DNA from 4 places in the Desulfosporomusa polytropa genome. Region 1 is predicted to be linked to each of the others. Evidence: riboswitches for the same ligand, from Rfam matches in the RefSeq annotation. Region 1 holds a riboswitch; each other region holds the start of a gene.
The links. A riboswitch is a leader RNA that binds a small molecule or an ion and turns the genes downstream of it on or off. The one in region 1 is predicted to bind lysine.

Region 1 (2,205 bases):
CAAATGATTTGCGCCATTGTTAACTGTGAGTTGATAGTCTTTTCCTTCTAACGTAAATTGCCCTTTACCAATCCGATTGGCGTAACGTCCGATGGTACACCCCATCGAAGCTTGTCCATTGATGGTCTGATCAAGAGTCTCGTAACCAAGCACTACATCGCCGAGTCGTCCATTTTTATCAGGCACTAAAAGTTGTACAATCTTTCCGCCATAGTTGGTGATTTTTGCGACTACACCGTTTTTGTTTGTCAGTGTGAACAAATCAACTTGCTTACCGTTAACCTCTTTTTGGAAAGCTTCTCGTTGGATGTCGATGTAATCACCATTGGCTTTAGCGCCAACGACAGCCGTAGAGAATACAAGCATTCCCATGATTGCAAGAATTAAGAATTTTTTCATTAGTAGTCTCCTTATAATCAATACAAATTATCCAAACAGAGAACAGAAAATTGCGTTAATAGATGATATATGGCCTTGCTTTCACCTCCTGCTATTAGTAATATACTTATGATTTTGACTGAAATAGATAATAAACGAGCTCTCCGTAGGATACCTTTAGTATACAATGTTGAGAAAAAATGGAATATGTGGTTTTTTTAGAATTTTTTGTGATTTGTTTGGGAGTAATTCATTTTAACAAATTCAATAAATTTAATATCATGGCTACTACGCCGCCGGCAATAAGCGGCCCAATTGCCAGACCGTGCAAAAAACAAACACCGCCGATTGTACCTATAATCAAAGCAGTCGTAGTTTCAGGCGACGCCTTCAAAAAATACATGCCTTGCGTTGCCACCCAAGATACAATTAACCCAACAATTATGGCAATCACACCAGCCTGCGTTTTGAAGGCAACTAGCATTTCTCCTATGGAAATTCGCCCCTGTGCCAAAGGCGTTAGCACTGCCATTGTCAAAATGGTAATACCAATATTTAGTCCATAGTTTTCAATACTAGGAAACCAGGATGAGAAACCCATTAATTTTATTAACAACAGCGCCAAAACGGCCAAGGCCACGGAATTGTTGTTTCCAATAACCGACAGTACCAGAATGACTAATAGCGGCATATTATCCCAGTTCATACTTTCACCTCCTAAATTAGTTGGGATTCTACTATCGCAAGCTAAGTCTTTGTCAATTTTTTGTCAGAAATGTAATCCTACCTTCTGACAAACTAATAGAAAAAAGGCAGCCACCCTATACGTTAGAGGCTGCCGGCATAGTGAAGAGGAGTCTTACCCTCGTGCGATAGCTCACCATCCGAAGATGACAGTGCCGTACCTGTTGAATACGGCCCCAATGCCGGGAATTAGCAATCCCAGCACTTCGGCAATCCGCCCTTTCCTGACAGTTCATCGCAGCCAGCTCCCTGTAGTACTATTGCGTCTCGCGCCTCTACCATACCAATTTTATCAAGTTGTTAAATCCCCGCTTTCAATACATTATTGCAATTCATCTACTAGTTATCATACTGCCTCTACAATATTTTCTGCCACCAGAAAGTCCATCCGCTTCAGAGAGTCCACCGTATATGAGCCAACATGCGTGGTTGCCACAACATTATCCAAGCCTTCCGCGATGATGGGATCATTCACTGCCGGTTCGTTTTCGAATACATCAATAGCTGCACCGGCGATTGTTTTGCTTTTCAGCGCGGTAAGTAGCTCACCTTGGTTTACCAGACCTGCTCTGGCCGTGTTAATCAAATATGCGCTTGGTTTCATCAGGGCAAACTCCGAGGCACCAATCATATGCTTGGTTTCTTGATGTAACATACAATGCAAGCTGACAAAATCAGCTGCGGTCAACAGTTCCTCCCTTGAGCACAAAGTTATCCCGTTTGCGGCAACAAAGGCAGCATCAGGGTGGCGCGTGGAAACCAAAATTTTCATATCAAAGCCTTTAGCCCGTTTAGCAACCGCTTTTCCAATACGTCCTAATCCAACTATCCCAAGCGTTTTTCCCCAAACATCGCTGCTAACAGGGCGATACCAGCTGTTTTTTCGTAATGTAGAGTCAATCTGCGGCACCTTCCTTGCCAAAGACAGCATCAACGCAAAGGTTAAATCTGCAACTGTCTCATATCCAGGCATTTTGGCAGTTGTTTTAATTTCCACGCCTGCTTGTTGAGCGGCCAGGACATCAATATTCTCGATACCCACACCATGCCGGGATACCACTTTTAAATTTCGGCAGTGTTTGA
Region 2 (2,205 bases), 1.7 Mb from region 1:
TGTAGTTAAATCCCATTGCATGACCATGAGCTCCCGCATCATGAATAACCACTACATCGCCAATATCAATCATCGGCAATTTACGGTTGATAGCAAATTTATCATTATTCTCACACAAGGAACCAGCAACATCATAGATATAGCCTAATGGCCATTCTTCTTTACCCAGAACTGTAATATGATGATAAGCACCATATAAAGCTGGACGCATTAAGTTAGCCATACAAGAGTCTAGGCCTACATAGTTTTTGTAGATCTCTTTTTTATGCAACACTGTCGATACCAGATACCCATAAGGCCCGGTAATCATCCGACCGCACTCCATAGCAATCTTTAGCGGCGCCAGACCATTGGCCGCAATTTTAGCCTCATATGCCTTCTTAATACCTTGACTGATCACATTGAGATCAACCGGCTCCTGTTCAGGACGGTAGGGAATGCCAATGCCGCCGCCAAAATTAACAAACTCAATTTTAATATCCAGTGTCTGGTAAATCTCGATAATGAGGTCAAACATCATATTGGCAGTTTCAATGAAATAATTAGGATCAAGTTCATTAGAAATGACCATAGTATGAATACCAAACCGCTTTACGCCTCTTGCCTGCATAGTCCGGTAGCCATCCAAAAGCTGTTTACGCGTTAAACCATATTTAGAATCTTCCGGATTACCGATAATGGAGTTGCCGCCTTCCCTGAGCGGACCTGGATTATAGCGGAAGCAAATCATCTCTGGAATTCCAGCATGCTTATCTAAATAGTCAATATGACTAATGTCATCCAGATTAATGATCGCCCCTAATTCACGCGCCTTTTTGAATTCGACAGCCGGAGTATCATTCGATGTCAAGATGATCTCTTCACCGAACATACCTGTTTTTTCTGCTAAAATAAGTTCTGGCAGTGAGCTGCAGTCAGCTCCGAGACCTTCTTCCCGCAATATTTTCAAAATATACGGATTCGGAGCAGCCTTTACAGCAAAATATTCTTTAAACTCCGGTGCCCAAGAAAAAGCTTTTGTTAGTTTACGGACATTCTGCCTAATGGCTGCCTCATCATAAATATGAAACGGTGTTGGATACTGCGTAATCACTTCTGCTACTTGCTCTTTTGTAAATGGTAATTTTTTTTCAGCCAATTGTTTCGCCTACCTTTATTATTAACTATTTTTAATGTAAAAAGCAGTTTGCGCTAACTCCCGCAAACTGCTTAAAGACAAGAGAATACTCTCATCAGCTGCAAGATAGCTCTCCACCATAACCACAGGTGACAGTCTTGCATTTATTAAATGCAAGACCAGCAAAAAGTTTTTGGCAAAAACCTTCACTTCGGCGGTCAGCCCCTTTCAGTATGGTCATCGCTGCCAACTCTTCATACTTACTCTTGCTCTGCCGCGCCTCTATCGGAAAAATATATTTCGATTATGTCTATAATATCAGTCTACCCTAGGCAGTGTCAATATATCGAGGGTGAAATCTTACCACTTCGGCCTTTTCCACCAAATAGCGGAGTTGTCTATTAACAACTCATACGAATTATTTCTGCATATATCATTAATTTCCTTCCACTGTTATAATTTATTTATCACGATAATATGACCACACACAGTATAACCCGCGCATAGTTCCACCGCACTGGCAACCAGCTTGACCACATAAACGAGTACAAACCTCAACACCTGACACTGGTTCGATTTTACCCCTTTGCCGTTTACGCCAAAAAACAACCTCTTGCTTGGCCTTTTTTCTCCCCAGATTGCAAAACCATTGCCAAAGTTGCATAGCGCCAACTCCTTTGTCTCTTTGTTAGCTTTAAGTATAGAGAATGCGCCATTAATCTGCAGTGACCAACATCACACCTATCAACGCGTAAAGCTACGCAGATAGCGAGCGTTGTCAATACATGGCCTGCCTGCACCTGTAAACTTCTTTAATAATAATGCTTTTTTTGAAAAACAAGGGCAGAATCCTATCAAGTTAGATAGATTTCTGCCCTACATGTTTTAAATAGCTATAAAATTGGGGTGACTGGAGGGTCTCGAACCCTCGAGTACCGGAGCCACAATCCGGCGTGTTAACCACTTCACCACAGCCACCATATAATAATTGGTTGCGGGAACAGGACTTGAACCTGTGACCTTCGGGTTATGAGCCCGACGAGCTACCAACTGCTCCATCCCGCGATGTTAAGCAGAGAACCAACTTA
Region 3 (2,205 bases), 2.4 Mb from region 1:
GCCACATCATATACAGGCTTTAATGCCATAACCATAATAATTGTCGAACAGTTAGGGTTAGCAATAATCCCTTGATGATTTTTTATGGCCTCTGGGTTAACTTCTGGCACGACCAAAGGTACATTCGGGTCCATGCGGAAGGCACTTGAATTATCAATGACAACCGCCCCGCGTTTAGCAGCCTCGGGTGCTAAGGTTTTACTAATTGAGCCGCCTGCAAATAAGGCAATTTGCACATCACTAAATGAATCGGGTGTCGCCTCCTCAACAATGTAGTCTTTACCCATAAATTCGATAGTTTTACCTGCAGACCGTTCAGACGCTAACAATTTCAATTGGTTAAACGGAAAGTTGCGCTCTTCAATAAGTTTTAAAAATTCTTGGCCAACTGCTCCAGTTGCCCCTAAAATTGCTACATTATACTTTTTCATTGTAAATTAGTCCCCCATTCTATAATCATAAATATGCTCATATATTTGAAGTTGGCTTCGTTCTTTGCAACGTTTAGCCCATTATATGTTCAAGACCAAAAATCAGCCCATCAACAGTTAGCACTTTTTTACAAGCCAGTACTACTCCCGGCATAAACGATTCTCTGGATATTGAGTCATGGCGAATCGTTAGGGTTTGGCCTAATCCACCGAAAATCACTTCCTGGTGAGCTACATAGCCAGGCAGTCGAACACTGTGCAATCGAATACCTGACAAATCACCGCCACGAGCACCAGTCAGTTTTTCTTTCTCATCTGGATGGCCTTGCTGCATTGTTCCCCGTACACTGGCAATTAATTCAGCGGTTCTAAGACCTGTGCCAGATGGGGCATCCAGCTTTTGATCATGATGCATCTCGATAATTTCAACATGCGGCAAATACTTGGCGGCCTCTTGGGAAAGTTTCATCATAAGAATAGCACCTATGGAAAAATTAGGTGAAATAATTGCATTAACCTTGGAAGCTGCACATAGCTCACGAATATCCTCAATATCAGTTTCCGTTAATCCGGTTGTACCCACAACTGGGCAGACGCCATTTTTAATGGCAATTTTAATGTTGCTTAAAACTGATTGCGGATTAGTGAAATCAACCATAACTTGTGGTTTAGTTTCATTGACAACAGTAACTAAGTCATTGCCAACCGTTACTCCTGTTTTTCCTGCGCCGATAATATCGCCTACATCGGCAAAGTCGGAATTTATATCTACTGCTCCGACTACGCTTAAATGCGGGTCCTTATGAACTGCTCGCAATACTTCCCGTCCCATTTTGCCATAAGCGCCACATACCATCACTCTAATCAAGCGCTATCCACCTCCTGTTTAATAAGAAAAGCAGCTGGTGAGCGCATTTCTCACCAGCTGCCAAAACAGCATTTTTCTGACCTTAGGAAAATATATGTGTATATATATCGTCCCTGACCAGATGAGATAGCACTCCACCAAGTAATGGTGACAGTCTTAAATCTATTTGATGTAAGACCAGTAAGAAGATTCGGCATTCTTTCTTACTTCGGCGGTCGCCCCTTTTCTTTCAGCTCATCGATTCCACTCTCACTGAAAGTACTTTTGACTCCCGCACCTCTACTTCATCCTTTACAGGATGTTGCTTATTCATTTTATACACATTCTATACCAAAGGTTCCATCATTGTCAATAAATATTAAAAGCTGTTTATTTATTCATCCACGACATTCCAGTGAAAACTATGTTTAGGTTAATGCATGAGTTTCTACGTCTCTTGCCCCGTTTTGACGCAGGATCTGAGCTGCTTGATTCGCTTTCGCGGCATCAGAGCGGATTATTGCCAGAATTCCACCTTGTGCTACCTCTTGTTCATAGCGTCTTCCTACTTCAGCCGGAATGCCCCAATCAATAAGCCCACCCGTAATACCGCCTGCTACCGCCCCACTCAAAGCGGCAGCAATTGGCCCAGCGGCTAGTACTGGTCCTACACCAGGAATGGCTAAAGCACCTGCTCCCAAAAGCAAACCGCCAATACCGCCTAACGTGCCACCTGCTAGGGCACCATCGGTAATATCATCTTCAACATATTCAGTATCTTGGCCTTGCTGATTTTTGTTTTTGGAAACAATATTTATTTCTTCGGTTGTAAAGCCTTTCGTTCTAAGCGCATTTACTGCCTGCTCAGCATTATCACGAGAATTAAATACACCAATTACGCTTTTAACTCCCGTAGTACCTGCCTGC
Region 4 (2,205 bases), 900 kb from region 1:
GATATACAACAAATTGTCCGTCTTTGACAGTAATATATAAATAAGGTCTAACCCAGTCACCTTTATCATCAAATGTCACTGTCCCAGTGATACCTTTATAATCGGTCTGGCTCATGGCCTCACGGACACCTTCTCTGGTGATAGTTCCTTTTTCACCAGCCTTCTCCATCGCCTTGGCAAGAACATACATTTGATCATAGCCTAGAGCAGCAAAGGTGTCTGGTTCTACATTATATTTCTCTTTATACTTTTTAACAAAAGCCTGTACAGCTGGGTCAGGGTTGGTAGAAACAAATGCGCCTAATGATATAGAGCGTTCGGCAGCCTTCCCCGCAATTTCAATAAATTTGGGACTATATAAACCAGGGCCGCTTACAATAGGAACAGTCAGACCCAATTCAGTCGCCTGTTTGACAATCAAGCCACCATCTGTATAAGTACCACAAACTGCGAGTGCATCAATGCCTTTATTTTTTATTTCGGTCAGCAGAGCGGAAAAATCCTTATCTGTTGCCAAATAAGCTTGGTTAGAAACAATTGTAACCTGATATTGGTTAAGCTGTTTTTCAAGAACGGTCATAAGACCTTTGCCAAAATCGTTATTAGGATAGAGGATCGCAACCCGTTTAGCTCCTAATTTTTGCCCCAGTAAATCACCCATTAAAACTCCTACTTTGGCATCCTGCACAGCCATACGAAAAAAATAAGGGCTGATTCCCGAAAGCTTGGGCGTGCTTGAAGACACCACAGAATGAGTCAGTTTTGCCTTGTCGGTTATCGGAACCATGGCAAGAGTATTCGAGCTAAGGCAAGACCCGACTAACGCTACTACATTTTTTTGATCGGCAAATTTTTGCGCTCCTGCGGCAGCCTGTTTGGGATCACCTGCATCATCGTGAAAGACCGCTTCAATCGACTGGCCTTTAACCCCGCCAGCCTTATTGATTTCTTCACGAGCCAATTCGAAACCATTTTTATGGCTTTGACCATATGTCGCATTATCTCCTGACAGAGGATTAACCATCGCAACCGTCAGCGCCGCTTTTTTACCCTGAGTCGCCGACCCGCCACAACCTGCAATAGCAACCATGGAAACTGCAACCATAAATCCACCTAAAACCTTTACCCACGTTTTCATAAATTCCCCCCTAAAAATATAATAAAAATAAAAAAGACACTTGGTGATTTCTCTGCCAGGTGTCTTCAATAACATGAAAAATAATAGTCCATGTCTCGGCCCAGATGAGATAGCTCTCCACCAACGTTGGTGACAGTCCTGCACTTATTCAATGCAGACCCAGTAAAAAAAACCGCCGTTTTTCTTACTTCGGCAACTAACCCTTTCCCTGCCTTCGTTGATGCCTCATCAAACAGGTACTAATGTTGGCTGCGCCTCTATAAACAATCTGATTAAAGGAATATTTTTCTTTATTAGCTCTATTCTAGACTTTCGCAATTAGTTCGTCAAGATTTTTTGTCGAAATGTCGATCTTTTACTGCCACAATTTTCAATGCCAGTTGGCGGAAATGCTGTATAAGTCCTCTAAAAAAATAGCATCTGTTGGATTTATCTATTTCTAAATGAATGATACAGCCCACACTAGGCTATCACACTGTTAGTAGCGAGTGCATAATATAGTATATATTATGTAAATATTCTTTCAAAGGAGGGCTTTTGGTGGGGGTATATATTAAAGTCGAACCAGACGTAAAGATATACGTGGAAGACCTTAATCCTGCGGGCTGTAAAACAATCGTATTTATACACGGTTGGCCGGCAAACCATAAAATGTTTGAGTATCAGTTTGATCAACTGCCTAAGCGGGGATATCGCTGCATAGGAATTGATGCGCGAGGTTTCGGTAATTCCGACAAGCCTTGGGCAGGCTACGACTACGATACGTCGGCAGATGATATTCGCAGTGTAGTCGAAGAACTCGGACTTCATGATTTCACCCTCGGAGGCCATTCTACGGGGGGAGCGGTCGCTGTTCGCTATATGGCCCGTCACAAGGGATACGGGGTATCTAAGCTTGCCCTTTTTGCAGCAGCAGCTCCCAGTCTGATTCAGCGTCCTTATTTTCCACATGGGCTAAAAAAAGAGGATGTAATTAAAATCATCCAGGGAACAAATAATGACCGTCCCGAAATGTTGCGAAATTTTGGCGATACGTTTTTCTTTCAGCATGTATCTCAAGCTTTCTC

Region 2: another riboswitch for lysine. It lies ahead of ACZ449_RS13315 (diaminopimelate decarboxylase family protein); the one in region 1 lies ahead of ACZ449_RS21370 (DUF441 domain-containing protein).
Region 3: another riboswitch for lysine. It lies ahead of dapB (4-hydroxy-tetrahydrodipicolinate reductase); the one in region 1 lies ahead of ACZ449_RS21370 (DUF441 domain-containing protein).
Region 4: another riboswitch for lysine. It lies ahead of ACZ449_RS25655 (ABC transporter substrate-binding protein); the one in region 1 lies ahead of ACZ449_RS21370 (DUF441 domain-containing protein).

Annotation. Positions count from the first base shown of each region.
Region 1 covers NZ_AP042400.1:4,186,044-4,188,248, forward strand. Annotated here, with positions in the region: gene ACZ449_RS21365 (aldose epimerase family protein) at 1-399, opposite strand, end outside; gene ACZ449_RS21370 (DUF441 domain-containing protein) at 629-1,084, opposite strand; lysine riboswitch at 1,244-1,408, opposite strand; gene ACZ449_RS21375 (phosphoglycerate dehydrogenase) at 1,469-2,205, opposite strand, start outside.
Region 2 covers NZ_AP042400.1:2,437,471-2,439,675, forward strand. Annotated here, with positions in the region: gene ACZ449_RS13315 (diaminopimelate decarboxylase family protein) at 1-1,138, opposite strand, end outside; lysine riboswitch at 1,237-1,410, opposite strand; gene ACZ449_RS13320 (hypothetical protein) at 1,578-1,781, opposite strand; tRNA gene ACZ449_RS13325 (tRNA-His) at 2,020-2,095, opposite strand; tRNA gene ACZ449_RS13330 (tRNA-Met) at 2,107-2,182, opposite strand.
Region 3 covers NZ_AP042400.1:910,059-912,263, reverse strand. Annotated here, with positions in the region: gene ACZ449_RS06090 (aspartate-semialdehyde dehydrogenase) at 1-431, opposite strand, end outside; gene dapB (4-hydroxy-tetrahydrodipicolinate reductase) at 505-1,299, opposite strand; lysine riboswitch at 1,419-1,589, opposite strand; gene ACZ449_RS06080 (general stress protein) at 1,707-2,205, opposite strand, start outside.
Region 4 covers NZ_AP042400.1:5,083,798-5,086,002, reverse strand. Annotated here, with positions in the region: gene ACZ449_RS25655 (ABC transporter substrate-binding protein) at 1-1,138, opposite strand, end outside; lysine riboswitch at 1,241-1,406, opposite strand; gene ACZ449_RS25650 (alpha/beta fold hydrolase) at 1,679-2,205, shown strand, end outside.